3 regions of the Pseudomonas sp. AK-TSAG1-1 genome follow, and region 3 is predicted to be linked to each of the others. Evidence: predicted binding sites of a transcription regulator. Region 3 holds the regulator's gene; each other region holds the start of a gene.
What was found. The regulator sigma-54, encoded in region 3, starts transcription at its own class of promoters, with help from an activator protein. The targets are predictions, from matches to a motif close to ANTGGCATNNANNTTGCTNT.
Positions count from the first base shown of each region.

Region 1 (6,777 bases), 2.7 Mb from region 3:
TTTTCACTCGAATCTGTTCTTTCAGGCCGCCATTGGCCAGGGCCTCGCCGGGCATGCGCACGGCGAGCGTACCGCTGCGGGCGATGATGACCACTTGATCACCCTTGCGCACCACTTCTGCCTGTTCCAGGTGCACCAGCGTAATGACCTGATCGGCTACCGTTGGTCGGGTCAATTTCTGTCCGATGGCTTCATCCACCGACGTCAAAAAACCTTGATTGATCTGACTGACGTCGCGTTCACGCAAGGTCACGTCCTGCGGTTCGATAATCCCGGCACGTTTGAGGGGTCGGGTAGTGGTGACAATCTCGCGAAACAGGCGGACTTGAGCGGGCACGAACACCGTCCACGGCGAGCTTCCCTCGCAGCGAACCTTGACCGTTACCCGGCCCAGCGGACGTGCCGGACTCTCCAGCGACGCTGTCAATTCCTTGTCGCACATAGGCATGCGCATACGCGGGTCGAGCTGGTTGACCTCGATTTCGTAGCGGCCTTCCGTTTGACTGGTGGCCAGATAGTCTTCTACGGTGAACTCAAGAAAGCCCTGAGTGACGCCGATAAGCATGTCAGGCAAGGTAACCGTATCAGCACCGGCAGGGCTGCCAGCGAAAAAGAAGCAGACGGCGGACACCGCGCACAGCGCTTTGCGGGTGCGGGAGGTCAGGCGTCGGAAAAATGTCGTTTGAGCGTTCATACGAGTTAAAAAGCAAGCGCCGTGCCGTTTAGCAATGAATGTGCGTCGCAACAACACTTGGCGTTGGTGTAGGAGTCTGGGCATGGCTGGTGTAATGGATTCGGTGAACCAGCGCACGCAACTGGTGGGGCAGAATCGCCTGGAGCTGTTGTTGTTCCGTCTCGACGGTCAGCAGCTCTACGGAATCAACGTGTTCAAGGTGCGGGAAGTGCTGCAATGCCCGTCGCTGACGTTGATGCCCAAGTCCAGTCCTGTCGTGTGCGGGGTGGCGAATATCCGGGGGGCGACCATTCCGATCCTTGATCTGGCAATGGCGACCGGCTCGGGTGCGTTGAAAGACAAGAACAACCCGTTCGTGATCATCACGGAGTACAACACCAAGACCCAGGGTTTCCTGGTCCGCTCGGTGGAACGCATCGTCAACATGAACTGGGAGGAGATCCATCCGCCGCCCAAGGGCACGGGTCGCGATCACTACCTGACGGCTGTGACTCGGGTCGACAATCAGTTAGTCGAAATCATCGACGTCGAGAAGGTGCTGGCGGAAGTTGCGCCGACGCCGGAAGCGATTTCGGTCGGCGTGGTCGATGTCGAGACCCAGAGCAAGGCGCTGTCGCTGCGGGTGCTGACGGTCGATGACTCGTCGGTGGCACGCAAGCAGGTCACGCGTTGCCTGCAGACGGTCGGTGTCGAAGTGGTGGCGCTGAACGACGGCAAGCAGGCGCTGGATTACCTGCGCAAGCTGGTCGATGAGGGCAAGAAACCGGAAGACGAGTTCCTGATGATGATTTCCGACATCGAGATGCCGGAGATGGACGGGTACACCCTGACGGCGGAAATCCGCAACGACCCGCGCATGCAAAAGCTTCATATCATCCTGCATACTTCGTTGTCGGGGGTATTCAATCAGGCGATGGTCAAGAAAGTCGGTGCCGATGACTTCCTGGCCAAATTCCGTCCTGATGACCTGGCATCCCGGGTAGTCGACCGGATCAAAGCAGCAGATATCAGCTAGGGGCCTTCTGCCCCTGGCGGTCAACACGATTTAAGAGGCGGCATCATTGTCTACGGGTAATTTGGATTTCGAACAGTTCCGGGTCTTCCTGGAAAAAGCCTGTGGCATTTTGCTCGGTGAAAACAAGCAGTACCTGGTCTCGAGCCGTCTCAACAAACTGATGGAGCAGCAAGGCATCAAGTCCCTGGGTGAGCTGGTACAGCGCATCCAGACCCAGCCGCGCAGCGGTTTGCGCGAGCAGGTGGTCGATGCCATGACGACCAACGAAACCCTGTGGTTTCGTGACACCTATCCGTTTGAAGTCTTGAAGAACAAGGTGCTGCCTGAAGCGATCAAGGCCAGTCCCAACCAGCGTCTGCGGATCTGGTCGGCGGCATGCTCGTCGGGGCAGGAACCGTATTCGCTGTCGATGTCGATCGATGAGTTCGAGCGGAGCAACCTCGGCCAGTTGAAGATGGGCGTGCAGATCGTTGCCACGGACTTGTCCGGCAGCATGCTGACCAACTGCAAGACCGGCGAGTACGACAGCCTGGCAATCGGTCGCGGTTTGTCCGCCGATCGACTGCAGCGTTACTTCGACCCGAAAGGGCCGGGGCGCTGGGTGATCAAGGCGCCGATCAAGAACCGGGTGGAATTCCGTTCGTTCAACCTGCTCGACAGCTATGCAGCGCTGGGCAAGTTCGACATCGTGTTCTGCCGCAACGTGCTGATCTACTTCTCCGCCGAGGTGAAGAAAGACATCCTGTTGCGCATTCACGGCACGCTCAAGCCTGGCGGGTATCTGTTCCTTGGCGCCTCCGAAGCGCTGAACGGTTTGCCGGATCATTACCAGATGGTCCAGTGCAGCCCGGGGATCATTTACCAGGCCAAGTGATTGGCGGCGGCAATACAAAAAAAACGGGAGGCCCTCAAAGGCCTCCCGTTTTTTTGTGCCCGGCGTTTAATCCCCAATCACCACAAGCCCCTGTGGGAGCGAGCCTGCTCGCGAATGCGGTGTGTCAGAAAAACAGATATCGACTGACTCGACGCTTTCGCGAGCAAGCCCGCTCCCACAGTGGGTCTGTGGTGTGGGTGAGAGGGGAGGGCAAGCGGCAGAAAAGCGGCAGCCAGCGGAAACCGGTTGCCGCTTTTCTGGCATTGCCGCGTTGCCGATTGCTCGCAAAGCCCCGGTTTATGGGGGTTTTTCTGTTTGGCACGGCGCTTGCTAAAGCTCAGATACGAAAAACCGGTCACCCGAAGGTTCCCGACATGAGCATCAGCTTCGATAAAGCGCTCGGCATTCACGAAAAAGCACTGGGCTTCCGCGCCCAGCGTGCTGAAGTCCTGGCCAACAACATCGCCAACGCCGATACCCCGAACTACAAGGCTCGGGATCTGGACTTCTCCAAAGTGCTCGAAGCACAGAGCCAGAAGAACGCCAACGGCACCATCGCCCTGAACATGACCAACAGCCGTCACATCGAAGCTGAAGGCCTGGGCAATGGCGACGAGTCGCTGATGTATCGCACGCCGATGCAGCCTTCGATCGACCAGAACACCGTGGACGCTCAGCTGGAACAGTCCAACTACGCGGAAAACGCCGTCGGCTTCCAGGCCAGCTTCACCCTGCTCAACAGCAAATTCAAAGGGCTGGTGTCAGCCCTGCGCGGAGAGTAATCCATGTCCCTGTCCAGCGTTTTCAACATTGCCGGCAGCGGCATGAGCGCACAAACCACGCGTCTGAACACCGTGGCTTCGAACATCGCCAACGCCGAAACCGTCTCCTCGAGCATCGACCAGACCTATCGCGCCCGTCACCCGGTGTTCGCCACCATGTTCCAGGGCGGTCAGAACAGCGGCAGCAACTCGCTGTTCCAGAGCCAGGACGCCGCGGGCCAGGGCGTACAGGTGCTCGGCGTGGTCGAAGACCAGAGCAACCTTGAAGCGCGCTACGAGCCGAACCATCCGGCCGCTGACGCCAAAGGCTACGTCTACTACCCGAACGTCAACGTGGTGGAAGAAATGGCTGACATGATTTCCGCGAGCCGGTCGTTCCAGACCAACGCCGAAATGATGAACACCGCCAAGACCATGATGCAGAAGGTACTGACCCTCGGTCAGTAATAAGGGACGACTGCGATGAGTGTTTCCGATACCAGCAACACCATAAGCATGAAGGATCTGCTGTCCAACTCGTCGAAAAAGACCAGTGGATCAACAGTGGATGGCATTACTTCAGCGACTAACAGTTCCACCGGCGGCCAGGCTCTGGGCAAGGATGCGTTCTTGCAATTGCTGGTGACCCAGCTGAAAAACCAGAACCCGCTCGATCCGCAGGACAACAGCGCATTCGTTGCGCAGTTGGCGCAGTTCAGCAGCCTTGAGGGCATTACCACCCTCAACAGCACGGTCAGCTCGCTGGCCGGCAACTACAACTCGTCGCAGGCGTTGCAGGCGTCGTCGCTGGTGGGTCGCAACGTGATCGTGCAGACCAATACCGCGCAGCTCGACGACCCGAGCAAAGGCCTGACCGGTTCGGCGACCGTGCCTTCGTCGATTGCCGGCGGCACCGTGACGATCACCGACAGCACCGGCGCAACTGTGCGCACCATTGATCTGGGCAGCCGCGCAGCCGGCAGCGCCAGCTTCACTTGGGACGGCAAGGACTCGTCCGGCAATCTGGTGCCCGTGGGTACTTACACCTTCAAGGCCAACGCGCCGATCAACGGCACCGCGACGGATCTGGCCACCTATCTGCCGGCCACCGTCAACAGCGTGACCATCAGCCAGACCGGTGGCGAGCTGATGCTCAACCTGTCCGGCAAGGGCTCCGTCGCCCTGTCCAAAGTACAAACCATTGGTATATAGAGCCGACTAACCGGCACAAAGGAGTGGAATATGTCTTTCAATATCGGCCTTAGCGGTCTCTATGCAGCCAACAAACAACTGGACGTGACCGGTAACAACATCGCCAACGTCGCGACCGCCGGTTTCAAATCGTCCCGTGCGGAATTCGAAGACGTTTATTCGGCAACTCGCTTGGGTACTGGCAGCAAAGTGATCGGCAATGGCGTGCGCCTGGCCAACGTTTCGCAGCAATTCACCCAGGGTGACATCAGCAACACCGGTAACGTGCTGGACATGGGCATCAACGGTTCCGGCTTCTTCACCATGAGCAACAATGGCTCGATCTCCTACACCCGTGCCGGTACGTTCAAGGTCGACGATAAAGGTTTCATCACCAACACCGACTACACCTCGCGTCTGCAGGGTTACGGTGTGGATGCCAACGGCAAGATCATCAACGGCGTGCTGACTGACCTGAAGATCGACACCTCGAACCTGGCACCGAAGTCGAGTTCGACGGTGACGTCGAGCATCAACCTCAACTCGTCGGCCCCGGTGATCAACGATACCGGCGCCAACGCCGTGGTATTCGATCCAAACACGCTGGCAACTTACACCAAGTCGTTCAGCACCCCGATCTATGACACTCAGGGCAACTCGCACGTCATGGATCAGTACTTTGTGAAGACGGGTCAAAACACCTGGAAGGTTTACACCCTGGTAGACGGGCGCAACCCGGATGCTACCGGTAGCGATCCGAAAACCACCCCGCCGGTGGCGTCCACCATGACCTTTGACTCCGCAGGCAAACTGACTCAGATCAGCACACCTAATCCGGCGACTCCGGGCACTCCGACGATCAGCAGTGACCTGACCCTGAAAAACTGGAAGCCAGGCACAGTGACCAACGGTGTCTTTACGCCTAACGGCGCATCGGCAAACACCAATGGTGTGACCATTTCCATGGCCCTGACCACTCAATACAATGCTGATACCACGCGCACCATCCCGACTCAGGACGGTTATGCCACTGGCCAGATCACCAACCTGAGCATCGACGGTACCGGTACCTTGTTCGCCAACTTCAGCAACAATCAGAACAAGGCCATCGGCCAGGTTGCGCTGGCCAGCTTCACCAACGAACAAGGCCTGCAGGCTATCGGTGGTACCAGCTGGAAAGAGACGTTCGCGTCGGGTATTCCAGGTTACGATGCGCCGGAAACCGGTACTTTGGGTTCGATCTCGTCCAACTCGCTGGAAGAGTCCAACGTTAACCTGACCAATGAGCTGGTAGACCTGATCAAGGGCCAGAGCAACTATCAGGCAAACGCCAAGACAATCTCCACTCAGAGCACCATCATGCAGACCATCATTCAGATGACCTGATGTGATCTGATCGCTGCGCTGAAAACCGACGCCCCAGGGCGTCGGTTTTTTTATGCGCGTTATTTGGGACGTGTGTTCAGTTTTCTACCGTTCGTCGGTCGCTGTGGTGCGGAACTTGCACTCTCGCGGAGCAGTGGTGGCGCGCGTCAAACTTTCATTCGCAGCGCATATTTTCAAGCCGGGCTCAGGGTTCGGTGGCTCGGAAGCCGTCATTAGTCATCAGGGATGCGACACGTTGAACAGTCATAAAGCCGTCAGTGCGCCCGCCGCGGTGCCAATACCTTACGTCGCCGGTCTGGCTCTATACCCCCGCACTGTCCGGACATCGCTGATTTTCCTGTCGGTGATGCCTCATTCAAGCCAATTGAAACCATTTCTCCTGTTGCCGGCTGCACGCCGCAACCATGGCGTCGCCGTCGTGCGCGGTGATTTCCCTGACCGTGTCGCGCATGACCGACCCAGCGCAAATCCGTCGGATTTTTCGCGATGCTCAAGCCTTTTCGCAACCAGGCCTTGCGTGCACAAGAGAGGGTGACCCCCCGTAGCACCGGGCAATTCAACGCAGTTTCCAACACAAACACACTCACACAAGGAAGATGTAATGGCGGTAATTTACGGGTCCAATGGTGCAGATACGCTGGCAGGTACCGCCGGCGATGACCAGATACGTGGTTTGGCAGGTGATGATGTGTTGAATGGTGGGGATGGCAACGACCTTCTCATCGGCGGCGAAGGGGCTGATCAGCTCAATGGCGGCGCAGGTTTTGACACGGCCAGCTACGAAGACGCCAACCAGGGCATCGGCGTGACGATCAACCTGAAAACCGGGGTTCACACTGGTCTGGCGGCGGGTGAT
Region 1 is NZ_CM165965.1:4,623,223-4,629,999, reverse strand. Features, by position in the region: gene flgA (flagellar basal body P-ring formation chaperone FlgA) at 1-694, opposite strand, end outside; gene AC1UK9_RS20840 (chemotaxis protein CheV) at 777-1,709, shown strand; gene cheR (protein-glutamate O-methyltransferase CheR) at 1,756-2,583, shown strand; gene flgB (flagellar basal body rod protein FlgB) at 2,958-3,365, shown strand; gene flgC (flagellar basal body rod protein FlgC) at 3,369-3,812, shown strand; gene flgD (flagellar hook assembly protein FlgD) at 3,828-4,556, shown strand; gene flgE (flagellar hook protein FlgE) at 4,587-5,921, shown strand; gene AC1UK9_RS20810 (beta strand repeat-containing protein) at 6,523-6,777, shown strand, end outside.
Region 1: flgB (flagellar basal body rod protein FlgB) is a predicted target of sigma-54. The motif match lies at 2,898-2,917, and genes of this name have one in related genera.

Region 2 (6,777 bases), 960 kb from region 3:
TTGCTACTGAGCATGCCTTTGTCTGCCGCACAGCTGGATTTACAACTGGGCGCCACCAGCCGCACCTGGCAGACCGCGGAACTGCTAAAGCATCCGCAGGCGCAAACCCTCACCATAAAAAATGATGTGTCCTACAAAAAGGACATGACTTATCGCGTCGTACCTGTGGCGGCGCTGCTCACCGGCATAAAACCGGACGATCACTTGCAGGCGGTGGCGCTGGACGGATTTGCCGCCGAGCTGAGCGCTGCACCGCTGCTCAACAGCAAGGGCGCACGGGCGTGGCTGGCGATCGAGGACCCGGCGCAGCCGTGGCCACCGCTGTCCGAGGGCAAACACAGTGCAGGGCCGTTCTATCTGGTGTGGACCGACCCGCAAGCCGGCAACATCAGTCCCGAGCAATGGCCGTTCGAAGTGGCGAGCATCAAGCGCATGGCGCCAGTGGCCGAGCGCTTCCCTGCCCTGTTGCCGGATTCCAAACTGAAAACCGATGACCCGGTGAATCAGGGTTTTGCGCTGTTTCAGAAAAACTGCCTGGCCTGCCACCGCCTGAACGGCGCGGGCGATGCGCAGTTCGGGCCGGATCTGAACATTCCGTATAACCCGACCGAGTATTTCGGCACGGACTTCCTCAAGCGCTACATTCGCGATCCGCAGAGTCTGCGTCAGTGGCCACAAGCGAAGATGCCGGGGTTTTCGGTAGAGGTGTTGCCGGAGGGGGATTTGCAGATGCTGGTTGGCTATTTGCAGCACATGGCTGGGCGCAAGGTTAAGCCCTGAACACTATCCCCTTGTAGGAGTGAGCCTGCTCGCGATCGCGGTGGGTCAGTCAAAAATGGTCTGACTGACATACCTCGATCGCGAGCAGGCTCACTCCTACAGGGGATATGCGTTATTGCTGTTGCACGGAGATAACCGGCGTCGGCGAGACAAACACCTTCGCATGCATCTGCTCGCTCCCCCCGCCTCGACGCATGCCGCGTACCGGGCAGGCATCCAGGTAATCCAGGCCCACCGCCAGTTTCAAATGCCGCTCTGGCCGGGCCAGTTCGTTGGTCACGTCAAAGCTGTACCAGGCGTCATCGAGCCACGCTTCAGCCCACGCATGGCTGGCCAGATGCTCGCAATCTTCGCTGTACAGATAACCCGAGACGTAGCGTGACGGGATCCCCAGGCTGCGCGCGCAGGCCAGGAAGGCATGGGTGTGATCCTGGCAAACTCCAGCACGCCCGGCGAAGGCTTCGGCCGCGCTGGTATCGACTTCGGTGGAGCCCGGCGTGTAAGTCATGTGCTGGTTCAAGCCGTGCATCAGATCAATCAGCGCGGTGCGATCCCGTCGCTGCTTGCAGGATTTGTCGGCAAACGCCCGCAACGCCTCGTCGGCCTCGGTCAGGCGGGTGAAGCGCAGGAACGGCAGCGCCGACTGACTCTCGTGTTCGGCTTCGCGCAACTCGTCGATGTCGACCTGGCCGCGCGCACCGATGATGATCGCTTCGTGCGGCTCGTCCATGGTCAGCACATGCAGGATGTTGCCGAACGGATCGAGCTGGGCGCGCACCGGACGCGGCAGGTCGAGCTGCCAGCTCAACACGTGCTGACGCTCGCTGTCGTGCGGGGTCAGGCGCAGATACTGGATGCTCGCCCGCACCTGATCTTCATAGTGATAGGTGGTCTCGTGGCTTATGGAAAGTCTCATGCAGCCTCCAGGTATGAACTGTGAATGGCGTTGCCCAGCTGGCGCACCAGCGGGATGAATTCGGTGAGCCAGGCGTGCAGGCCTTCGGCAAGGATTTCGTTGATCCCGGTGTAACGCAGACGCGCGTCCATTTCAGCGGCCAGGCGCTGCGCCGGACGGCCGTTCGCCCCAGGTAGCTGGGCGAGGATCTGGTCGATTTCCTCGGTGCAGGCCCGCAACGAGCGCGGCACATCGGCGCGCAACAGCAGCAGTTCGGCGACATGCCGGGCACCGGGGGCATCACGGTAGATCTCGGTGTAGGCCTCGAACGATGAAAGAGCCCTCAGCAGCGCACTCCACTGGTAATAGGCGTGGGCAGTGCCGTCACTGACGGCTTCGGCCTGATCGCCGGCCATTTCATAGCGCGCGTCGAGCAGTCGCAACGTGTTGTCCGCGCGCTCGATGAAGGTGCCGAGGCGAATGAAGCGGAACGCATCGTTGCGCATGATGGTGCCGTAGGACGCACCACGAAACAGGTGCGAGCGTTCCTTGATCCACTCGCAGAAACGGCTCATGCCGTAACGGCCGAGGCCCTGCTCGGCGATCCCGCGAATCTCCAGCCACGTTGCGTTGATGTTTTCCCACATGTCCGCGGTGATCCGCCCGCGCACCGCATGTGCACTGGCCCGCGCTGCGCCCAGGCAGCTGTAGATGCTCGCCGGGTTGGCCGCATCGAGGGCGAAAAAGTGCAGCAGGCGCTCGGCGTGCAGCTCACCGTGGCGCTCCAGGTAATCGTCGAGGGTACCGGTGATCAACAACGGCATGGCCAGTTCGTGCAGACCGTCGCCGCGACCGTCCTGCGGCATCAGCGACAGCGAATAGCTGACATCGAGCATCCGTGCGAGGTTTTCCGCCCGCTCCAGGTAACGCGACATCCAGTACAGATCCGAGGCAGTTCTACTTAGCATGGCAAGCTTCCTTCAATCCTCGACCACCCAGGTATCCTTGGTTCCGCCGCCCTGGGAGGAGTTCACCACCAGGGAGCCTTCACGCAGGGCGACACGGGTCAAACCGCCGGGCACAACCCGGGTTTCACGTCCGGACAAAACGAACGGACGCAGGTCGATATGGCGCGGCGCAATGCCGTTTTCGACAAAGGTCGGACAGGTCGACAGCGACAGCGTCGGCTGCGCGATGTACGCGTGGGGCTTGGCTTTGATCCGCTCGCGGAACGCATCGATTTCCGCGGTCGTCGCCGCCGGCCCTACGAGCATTCCGTAACCGCCGGAGCCCTGGGTTTCCTTGACCACCAGATCCGGAAGATTGGCCAGCACGTGGGAAAGTTCCGAGGGGTTGCGGCACTGCCAGGTCGGTACGTTCTTCAGGATCGGTTCTTCGTCGAGGTAGAAACGGATCATCTCGGTGACAAACGGGTAGACCGATTTGTCGTCCGCCACGCCGGTACCGATGGCGTTGGCCAGCACCACGTTGCCCGAACGATACGACGACAACAGCCCTGGCACGCCGAGCATCGAGTCCGGGCGGAATGCCAGCGGGTCGAGGAACGCGTCATCGAGACGGCGATAGATCACGTCCACCGCTTTCGGCCCGTCGGTGGTGCGCATGAAGACCTTGTCGTCACGCACGAACAGGTCCGCGCCCTCCACCAGTTCGACGCCCATTTCCCGCGCCAGAAACGCGTGTTCGAAGAATGCACTGTTGAAGCGCCCCGGCGTCAGAACCACCACGCTCGGGTCGTCGATCGGGCTTGAGCTTTTGAGGGTGTCGAGCAACAGGTTCGGATAATGGTCGATGGGCGCGATGCGCTGCGCGGCGAACAGCTCCGGGAACAGGCGCATCATCATCTTGCGGTCTTCGAGCATGTAGCTCACGCCGCTCGGAGTGCGCAGGTTGTCTTCAAGCACGTAGTAAGTGCCGTCGCCGTCGCGCACCAGATCGACACCGGAGATGTGCGAATAGATATCGCGGTGCAGGTCCAGGCCCTGCATCGCCAACTGGTACTGCTCGTTGGCCAGCACCTGTTCGGCGGGGATGATCCCGGCCTTGATGATGCGTTGCTCGTGATAAAGGTCGGCGAGGAACATGTTCAACGCCTTGACGCGCTGGATGCAGCCACGCTCGACGATCCGCCACTCGCTGGCGGGAATGCTGCGCGGAATGGTGTCGAAAGGAATCAGGCGCTCGGTGCCCTGCTCGTCCCCATAGAGCGTGAAAGTGATGCCGGCCCGGTGGAACAGCAGATCGGCCTCGCGTCGCCGTTGTGCCAGCAACTCGTCAGGCGTGTCGGCCAGCCAGCGGGCGAACTCCCGGTAATGCGGGCGGACCTGGCCGCCGGCATCGTACATTTCATCAAAATAGGTGCGGATCATGCCGTACTCCTTGTCACCCGGACCTACAGGCCTTCGCAAGGCCCGTGCCAGCGGCATAAACGCTTTGATTTCAATCGGTTGGATAATCACGCCAGCCACACCGCACCATTGCTGTGCGGCAAATGCCCCAACCTGATCGCCCCCGCCTCATTGCGACGCAGTGCTGTCGCCTATCACCAGCATAGTCAGAGTTGATTTCACTGCTTGCGCCGGGCTGCGGATAATCGGCGCATCCGCTGAAAACTTCCCCGCTGAAGGCTTCAGCCTCACTGATCCGGACTGCCAGCGCAGTCCCCGCAGGCCGTAACCCTGACCGGTTTCCTCTCCTTATCGGTCTTCCCTTTAGCCACCCTCTCCGGTGGCTTTTTTTTGCCCGGGATTCTTGTTTCAGGGTTTTGCCACGGGTGGTTCGGCGGCCAGAAACGACAACGGCCGACCCGAAGGTCAGCCGTTGCTCAATACCTGAAACCAGAGATCAGTTCAGACGATGGCGATTACGCACCTCCTGCTTCACGCCCCAGCCTTCGATGATGCCGCCCAGCGGCTCGACCACGGCAGAGAAGCCTTGCTCGAAGTCGCCGATGTCGTCATAGGTTGCGTACATGACTTTGCTCAATTCCAGCGACCAGGCGCCATCGTCGCGCGCACTGACCTGGGCATTGATGGATTCACCGCGAAATTTGCCTGCTGCTCTGCGCGCCCGCTCCTCGTCCGGGAAAATGGCGTAGAACTCGATGGGATGGAATCGGGAAAAGTCGAAACCGCCTTCTTTCATGCGGCGCAGTACATTGCTGCTGATGTCTTCTTGATAGGCTGTGCTCATGAATCGTCCCCCTCGGATAGATGGATAGACTTTCCGTATTCCCGCCCCGGGCCTCTGGCCAAAGTACTGCGACAACGTGGTTGCACGCGGGAAACAAGCATGTAGCTGACAAGACCAGACCTTAGCGATTCGTTCGCTGATCTCGCTTGCAGAGTAGCCTCAAGACAGAGGCGCTGCCAAGGCCTGGCGTATCGGGTGACAAGAAGAATTTCAGATTGGGGTGATGCTGCGGATTTCGATGCTGTTCTGGGATTTCAGGCTTTTCACCCCGGCATCGGCGGTGCGGCCTTCCAGATCGTTCATATCCAGTTCGGCCGCCACGGGCAGGAGCCGTTCCTTGATCAGGCGTGCGGCCTCGTCATCACTGGGGCATTCCGCGCGCTCGAACACCTCATCGACAATTTCACCATGATCGTCCACGAAAGTGACTTTCCACTTTTGCATCGGTGCCTCCTCGATCAAACCCGCAAATGGGCTTACTACTATCTCGACTTTTGGCGAGATTGATCGTTCAAAAGGATTGCATCCGCCGAACATGAAAAAAAATACATCTACTGTGCCGTCGAGCTTCTGTGGGAGCGGGCTTGCTCGCGAAAGCGCTGGATCATTCAACAAATATGTCGAATAACAGGACGCCCTCGCGAGCAAGCCTGCTCCCACACGGGTTTTGCAGGGTTTTTAGTCGTTGCTTGGCTTGTTGATCGCCTGCAGCACGTACTGCGGCAGCGCGAATGCGCCGATGTGGATTTCCGGGTTGTAGTAGCGGGTGACGATGCCACTGCCAATGAAGCGCTGTTGCAGGGTTTCACGGCTCAGCTTGCGGTAGGCCGGGTTGGTCGACCCCCAGGCGAAGGTCATCGAACCACCGATGTAGGTCGGCACGGCCGCCTGATAGAAGTGCCAGTCCGGGAACAGGCTGCGCAGGCGACCGGCGGTGGTTTTGACTTCATCGATCTGCATGAACGGCGTGCCGTTCTGGGTCACCAGGATGCCGCCGTCGTTCAGGCAGCGGTGGCAGGCCTGGTAGAAGTTTTCCGAGAACAGCACTTCGCCCGGGCCGATCGGATCGGTGGAGTCGGAGATGATCACGTCGAACTTTTCAGTAGTGGTGGCGACGAAACGCATGCCGTCGTCGATCACCAGGTTCAGCCGTGGATCGTCGTAGGCGCCCTTGGAATGGTCAGGCAGGAACTCCTTGCACATGTCGACCACGGTGCCGTCGATCTCGACCATGGTGATGTGCTCGACGCCGGCGTGCTTGGTCACTTCGCGCAGCATGCCGCCGTCACCGCCACCGATGATCAGTACGCGTTTGGCGGTGCCATGGGCAAGGATCGGCACATGGGTGAGCATTTCGTGGTAGATGAATTCATCGGCTTCGGTGGTCTGGATCACGCCGTCCAGCGCCATTACCCGGCCCATGCGCGGGTTCTGGAAGATCACCAGGTGCTGGTGTTCGGTGCGCACTTCGTGCAGCAGTTTTTCCATGCGAAAACGCTGGCCGTAGCCTTCGTAGAGGGTTTCCAGGTATTCGCTGGTCTTGGTGACGGTCATGGTCAAGTGCTCCGATGAATGCGCAGGCGTTGATCGTGGGGACGATTACCCGGGAAAGGCGCGCATTCTACGTTGCCGAAGATGACAGGTCGAACCTCAGTTCATCGGCCAACCACAATCCCTTGTAGGAGTGAGCCTGCTCGCGATAGCGCTCTTTCAGTCACAGGTTCAGTGACTGTGGAATAGCTATCGCGAGCAGGCTCACTCCTACAAAGGGTAATGCGGTGTTCTCAGGATCAGATCCGCACGTTGCCCCGTGGCCCGGCGATCGCCCAGATGATCAGGCCGAGCACCGGCAGGAGGATGATCAGCAGGACCCAGAGGATTTTCATCCC
Region 2 is NZ_CM165965.1:2,036,435-2,043,211, reverse strand. Features, by position in the region: gene AC1UK9_RS09425 (c-type cytochrome) at 1-780, shown strand, start outside; gene AC1UK9_RS09420 (transglutaminase family protein) at 893-1,696, opposite strand; gene AC1UK9_RS09415 (alpha-E domain-containing protein) at 1,693-2,643, opposite strand; gene AC1UK9_RS09410 (circularly permuted type 2 ATP-grasp protein) at 2,656-4,065, opposite strand; gene AC1UK9_RS09405 (ribonuclease E inhibitor RraB) at 4,541-4,888, opposite strand; gene AC1UK9_RS09400 (hypothetical protein) at 5,099-5,332, opposite strand; gene speE (polyamine aminopropyltransferase) at 5,567-6,442, opposite strand; gene AC1UK9_RS09390 (PLDc N-terminal domain-containing protein) at 6,679-6,777, opposite strand, start outside.
Region 2: AC1UK9_RS09410 (circularly permuted type 2 ATP-grasp protein) is a predicted target of sigma-54. The motif match lies at 4,098-4,117, and genes of this name have one in related genera.

Region 3 (6,777 bases):
AGCGTGACCGGCAATCCTCAGTCGCCGCTGGCCAAGGCCGCCGAAGTCAACCTCAACGTGCATGTCGAGCACGAAGCCTGTCCGCTGAACCTGGCGCCGACTTCCTCTACGACCGCCGCGCTGGTCATGGGCGACGCACTGGCCGTGGCACTGTTGGAAGCCCGTGGCTTTACCGCTGAAGATTTCGCGTTTTCCCACCCGGGTGGTGCGCTGGGCCGACGTCTGTTGCTGAAAGTGGAAAACGTCATGCACGCAGGCCAGGAACTGCCGCAGGTGCAACGCGGCACCCTGCTCAAGGACGCACTCATGGAAATGACCCGCAAGGGTCTGGGCATGACCGTGATCCTTGAGGCCGACGGTAAACTGGCCGGGATCTTCACCGACGGCGACTTGCGTCGCACGCTGGATCGCAGCATCGACATCCGCAGTGCCACCATCGACCAGGTCATGACCGCACACGGCAAGACTGCACGGCCCGAGATGCTCGCTGCCGAAGCCCTGAAAATCATGGAAGACCACCGAATCAACGCCCTGGTGGTCGTGGACGAAGAAGATCGCCCGATCGGCGCCTTCAACCTCTCCGATCTGCTGCGTGCAGGAGTGATGTAATGACAACCGACCTGCTGCAGCGCGGCAAAGCGATCAAACTGGCGGTGTTCGACGTCGACGGTGTGCTCACTGACGGGCGCCTGTATTTCCTTGAAGACGGCAGCGAATTCAAGACCTTCAACACCCTCGACGGCCAGGGCATCAAAATGCTGATGAACGCCGGTGTCGAAACCGCGATCATCAGTGGCCGCAAGACCCCGGTGGTTGAGCGCCGGGCGAAAAACCTCGGCATCCCGCACCTGTTTCAGGGGCGCGAAGACAAATTGGTGGTTCTGGACGGTCTTCTGCAGCAACTGGGCCTAAGCTATGAACAGGTTGCCTATCTCGGTGACGACCTGCCAGACCTGCCGGTCATCCGCCGCGTAGGCTTGGGCATGGCCGTCGCCAATGCCGCCGATTTCGTACGCGAGCACGCCCATGGCGTCACGCGGGCCCGTGGTGGCGAAGGTGCCGCCCGCGAATTCTGCGAATTGATCCTGCGCGCCCAGGGCCGCCTCGATGCGGCCAATGCCGCGTACCTGTGAGCCAAAACATGTTTAGCAAAAAATTTCGCAACTTCCTGCTGTTCGGCTGCATCGCTGCAATGTTTGCAGCGGTCGGCTACTGGAACATCAGCCCTGAACGCTTCCTCGACAAACCCCCGGTCAAGGTCGAAGACACGGCCATCGACTGGTACGCGACCAACACGCATACCCTGCAATACCTTCCGGACGGCAAGCTGCAGTACGAAATGACGTCCGACAAGGCCGAGCACCTGAAAGCGACGGACGTGACCCTGGTCACCAAACCCGACCTGAACATGTTCCGTGGCACCGAGTTCCCGTGGCACGTGACCAGCGAGCGCGGCGAAGTCAATCCTGACGGCACCCAGGTAGAACTGATCGACTCGGTACGCATCAAGCGCACCGATGAAAAGAACCGCGACACCCTGATCACCAGCACACGCATGACGGTGTTCCCTCAGCAGCAATATGCGCAGACCGAGCAACCCGTTAGAATCGACGGTGCTGGCGGTGTATCGACTGGCGTGGGAATGAAGGCGTATTTGAAGGAAAGCAGGATACACCTGCAATCGAACGTAAGAGGACAGTATGAGGCTCGTTAAAACCCTCCCTATTTTGCTCAGTCTGGGCGCAGCACTGGGAAGCGTGAGCGCCTGGGCTCTGCCGAACGATCAGCAGCAACCTATCCGCATTCAGGCCGACGACGCCCAACTGGACGACAAGAATGGCATCGCCACCTATAAAGGTGACGTGATCATCACCCAGGGTTCGATGATCGTTAAAGGCAACACGGTGACCATCACCCGCACCCCGACCGGTGACATCGACGTCGTGACGTCGGTGGGCAACCTTGCCTACTTCGAGCAACTGCAGACCCAGGGCGATACCAAGCCTGTACAGGGCTGGGGCGTGACGATCCAGTACCACGCCGCGCAAAACCGCGTCGTGCTGATCGACAAGGCCAAGGTTGTCGACAAGGACAACAACACCACCCAAGGCGAGAAAATCGTTTACGACACGGTGAGAAAACTGGCCAGCGCCGGTCGCGCTACCGGCAATAAAGTCACCGAAACGCGTCCGCGCATCGACATGGTGATCCAGCCGAAGAAGAAAACCGACGAGAAGACCCAGTAATGGCAACTCTGAAAGCTCAGCACCTGGCCAAGGCCTATAAAAGCCGCCAGGTCGTGCGTGACGTCAGCCTGTCGATCGACAGCGGCCAGATCGTCGGCCTGCTCGGCCCGAACGGCGCCGGCAAGACCACCTGCTTCTACATGATCGTCGGCCTGGTGCAGGCCGATCAGGGCCGCGTGCTGATCGATGATCTGGACGTCAGCCACCAGCCAATGCACGGCCGCGCCAAGGCCGGTATCGGCTATCTGCCGCAAGAAGCGTCGATCTTCCGCAAACTGTCGGTGGCCGACAACATCATGGCCATCCTCGAGACCCGCACGGAACTCGACAAGGCCGGTCGTCGCAAGGAGCTGGAAAGCCTGCTGCAGGAATTCCACATCAGCCACATTCGCGACAACCTGGGCATGAGCCTGTCCGGTGGTGAGCGCCGCCGGGTGGAAATCGCCCGTGCCTTGGCCACCGCACCGAAATTCATCCTGCTCGACGAACCGTTCGCCGGTGTCGACCCGATCTCGGTCGGCGACATCAAGCAGATCATCCACCACCTCAAGGCCAAGGGCATCGGTGTACTGATCACCGATCACAACGTGCGTGAGACCCTGGATATCTGCGAAACCGCCTACATCGTCAACGACGGTCAACTGATCGCCGAAGGTGACGCCGCGACCATCCTGGCCAACGATCTGGTCAAGGAAGTGTACCTGGGCCACGAGTTCCGCCTCTAAAGCGCAATCGCATTCGGCCAGCCGTCCGAGTGCTGTAACGTTGAAGCGAAGTTTTATACGCTTTTATTGTTACAGCGCTCTAGGCAAACACGACAGTTTCAGGCATATAATTTGCTTAAGTTTGGCGCTCCGGCGCCCTGTAGTGGATGGCGCATGCGCGCCGGCGAATAAGGTGTTAAGCCCCTGCCATGAAACCATCGCTAGTCTTGAGAATGGGCCAGCAGCTGACGATGACACCGCAGCTGCAACAGGCCATCCGCCTGCTCCAATTGTCGACCCTGGACCTGCAACAGGAAATCCAGGAGGCCCTGGAATCCAATCCGATGCTCGAACGCCAGGAAGAAGGCGACGACTTCGACAACTCCGATCCTTTGGCCGACAACGCCGAACAAAAGCCCAACACCGAGATTCAGGAACCCTCCTATCAGGAAACCGCACCGACGGTGGACAACCTGGAAGATGGCGAATGGAACGAGCGCATCCCTAACGAATTGCCCGTCGACACCGCCTGGGAAGACGTCTACCAGACCAGCGCCAGCAGCCTGCCCAGCAGCGATGATGACGAGTGGGACTTCACCACCCGCACTTCCGCCGGGGAAAGCCTGCAAAGCCATCTGCTGTGGCAATTGAACCTGGCGCCGATGTCCGACACCGACCGCCTGATCGCCGTGACCCTGATCGACTGCATCAATAATCAGGGCTACCTCGACGAAACCCTTGAAGAAATTCTCGACGCCTTTGATCCGGAGCTCGACATCGAGCTGGACGAGATCGAGGCCGTGCTGCACCGCATCCAGCAGTTCGAACCGGCCGGCATCGGCGCCCGCAACCTCGGCGAATGCCTGCTGCTGCAACTGCGCCAGCTACCAGCCAAGACCCCGTGGCTGAACGAAGCCAAGCGTCTGGTCAGCGATTACATCGATCTGCTCGGCAGTCGCGACTACAGCCAGTTGATGCGGCGCATGAAGCTCAAGGAAGATGAACTGCGCCAGGTCATCGAACTGGTACAGAGCCTCAACCCACGCCCGGGTTCACAAATCGAATCGACCGAAGCCGAGTACGTGGTGCCCGATGTCATCGTGCGCAAGGACAACGAACGCTGGCTGGTCGAGCTGAACCAGGAATCGGTGCCACGCCTGCGGGTCAACGCCCAGTACGCCGGCTTCGTGCGCCGTGCCGACACCAGCGCCGACAACACCTTCATGCGCAATCAGTTGCAGGAAGCGCGCTGGTTCATCAAGAGCCTGCAAAGCCGCAACGAAACCCTGATGAAGGTCGCCACCCAGATCGTCGAGCATCAGCGCGGCTTCCTGGAATACGGCGACGAAGCCATGAAGCCGCTGGTCCTGCACGACATCGCCGAGGCGGTGGGTATGCACGAATCGACGATTTCCCGGGTCACCACCCAGAAATTCATGCATACCCCGCGCGGTATTTATGAACTGAAATACTTTTTCTCCAGCCACGTCAGCACCTCCGAAGGCGGCGAATGCTCGTCTACAGCGATCCGCGCGATCATCAAAAAACTGGTTGCAGCGGAAAATCAGAAAAAGCCGTTGAGTGACAGCAAGATCGCTGGTTTACTGGAGGCACAAGGCATTCAGGTGGCTCGCCGCACCGTCGCCAAGTACCGTGAATCCCTCGGGATCGCGCCTTCGAGCGAACGCAAGCGGTTGATGTAAGCCACGTTACAGCGTTCCAGTGGCAGGCTATTCAGCCTGCCGCTTTATGCACTGGCAACGAAGGAGAAGCTGTATGCAAGTCAACATCAGTGGACACCAACTGGAAGTGACCGAACCGCTGCGCACCTACATCAACGAGAAACTCGAACGATTGGAGCGCCATTTCGACAAGATCACCAACGTGCAAGTCACGATGTGCGTCGAAAAGCTGAAGCAGAAAATCGAAGCCACCTTGCATATTCCCGGCAGCGAAGTGGTCGCCAACGCAGAAGATACCGACATGTACGCTGCGATCGACTCACTGACCGACAAGCTGGATCGCCAACTCAAAAAGCATAAGGAAAAGACCCAGAGCCTCCTTCAGGGCGCAACAGGTCGTTAACACCCCCAACCCATGATCCGACTTGAAAGTATCCTGACCCCCGGCCGTTCCCTGGTGAACGTGCCGGGCGGCAGTAAAAAGAAAGCCCTCGAACAGATTGCCAACCTGATCGCCCGCGAAGTGCCGGATCTGGAGATGCAGGACGTCTTCGAAGCGCTGATCGCCCGTGAGAAACTCGGCTCCACCGGTTTCGGCAACGGCATCGCCATTCCCCACTGTCGCCTCAAAGGCTGCGAAGCGCCTATCAGCGCATTGATGCACCTTGATGCCCCCATCGATTTCGATGCAATCGACGGCGCACCGGTTGACCTGCTGTTTGTTCTGCTGGTCCCGGAAGCAGCCACCGATGCTCACCTGGAATTACTGCGCCAGATCGCCAGCATGCTCGATCGCAAGGAAGTGCGCGAAAAACTGCGTAGCGCACCGAGTAACGAAGCCTTGTATCAGGTCGTCCTGAGCGAGCAGAACGGTCACTAATCATGCGTTTGATCATCGTCAGCGGCCGCTCCGGCTCGGGTAAAAGTACCGCCCTGGATGTCCTTGAGGACAACGGCTACTACTGCATCGACAACCTGCCGGCCGGCCTGTTGCCTGAATTGGCCGAGCGCGCCCTGATTCACACCGAACTGGCCCAGCCGCTGGTGGCCGTCTCGATCGATGCCCGCAACCTGCCGAGCCATCTGTCGCGCTTCCCGGAGCTGTTGGAAGAAGTCCGCAGCCGCCACATCCAGTGCGATGTGCTCTATCTGGATGCCGATGAGGAAACCCTGCTCAAGCGTTTCTCGGAAACCCGTCGGCGCCACCCACTGAGCACTGCCAATCGCTCGCTGGCCGAAGCCATCAATGACGAAACCGCCCTGCTCGGTCCGATTGCCGACCTGGCCGACCTCAAGGTCAACACCACCAACCTGAATCTGTACCAGCTGCGCGACACCATCAAGCTGCGCCTGCTGAACCAACCGGAGCCGGGCACAGCCTTTCTGGTCGAGTCGTTCGGCTTCAAGCGCGGCATGCCGGTGGATGCCGATCTGGTGTTCGACGTACGCTGCCTGCCCAACCCGTACTGGAAGCCGGAACTTCGCGCGCAATCGGGTCTCGATGCACCGGTCGCCGATTACCTGGCGGCGCAGCCCGAAGTCGAGGAGATGTTTCAGGACATCTACGGCTATCTGAATAAATGGCTACCGCGCTTCGCCGCGAGTAACCGTGCCTACGTCACCATTGCCATTGGCTGCACCGGCGGGCATCACCGCTCCGTTTACCTGACTGAACGCCTGGGTCAGGCCCTGCAGAAAACCCTGAAGAACGTCCAGGTTCGCCACCGCGACCTCACTTAAAGGATTCACACCGCGATGCCTGCTCTGGAAATCGAAATCATCAACAAACTGGGCTTGCATGCCCGCGCGTCGGCCAAGTTCGTTGGCGTGGCGGGCCAGTACCCGGATTGCACCATCAGAGTGGGTCGCACCCCTGAAACCACGGTGGATGGCAAAAGCATCATGGCGATGATGATGCTCGCCGCCGGCAAGGGCACGAAAATCTATCTGAGTACTGAAGGCCATCAGGAGCAGGAAGCGCTGGATGCACTGGTGGCGTTGATCAACAACTACTTCGACGAAGGTGGTTGATTCAGTGTGTCGAGGGAGCCTGCTCCCTCTCTCATCCTTCAGCCCAGCGCCGTATCCATCACCATCATCAGACAGAAACCGATCAGCAAGCCAAGACTGGCGAGCTTGTCGTGA
Region 3 is NZ_CM165965.1:1,072,212-1,078,988, reverse strand. Features, by position in the region: gene AC1UK9_RS04810 (KpsF/GutQ family sugar-phosphate isomerase) at 1-609, shown strand, start outside; gene AC1UK9_RS04805 (KdsC family phosphatase) at 609-1,133, shown strand; gene lptC (LPS export ABC transporter periplasmic protein LptC) at 1,142-1,714, shown strand; gene lptA (lipopolysaccharide transport periplasmic protein LptA) at 1,701-2,246, shown strand; gene lptB (LPS export ABC transporter ATP-binding protein) at 2,246-2,971, shown strand; gene AC1UK9_RS04785 (RNA polymerase factor sigma-54) at 3,160-4,653, shown strand; gene hpf (ribosome hibernation-promoting factor, HPF/YfiA family) at 4,727-5,035, shown strand; gene ptsN (PTS IIA-like nitrogen regulatory protein PtsN) at 5,048-5,512, shown strand; gene rapZ (RNase adapter RapZ) at 5,515-6,372, shown strand; gene AC1UK9_RS04765 (HPr family phosphocarrier protein) at 6,388-6,663, shown strand; gene AC1UK9_RS04760 (ZIP family metal transporter) at 6,702-6,777, opposite strand, start outside.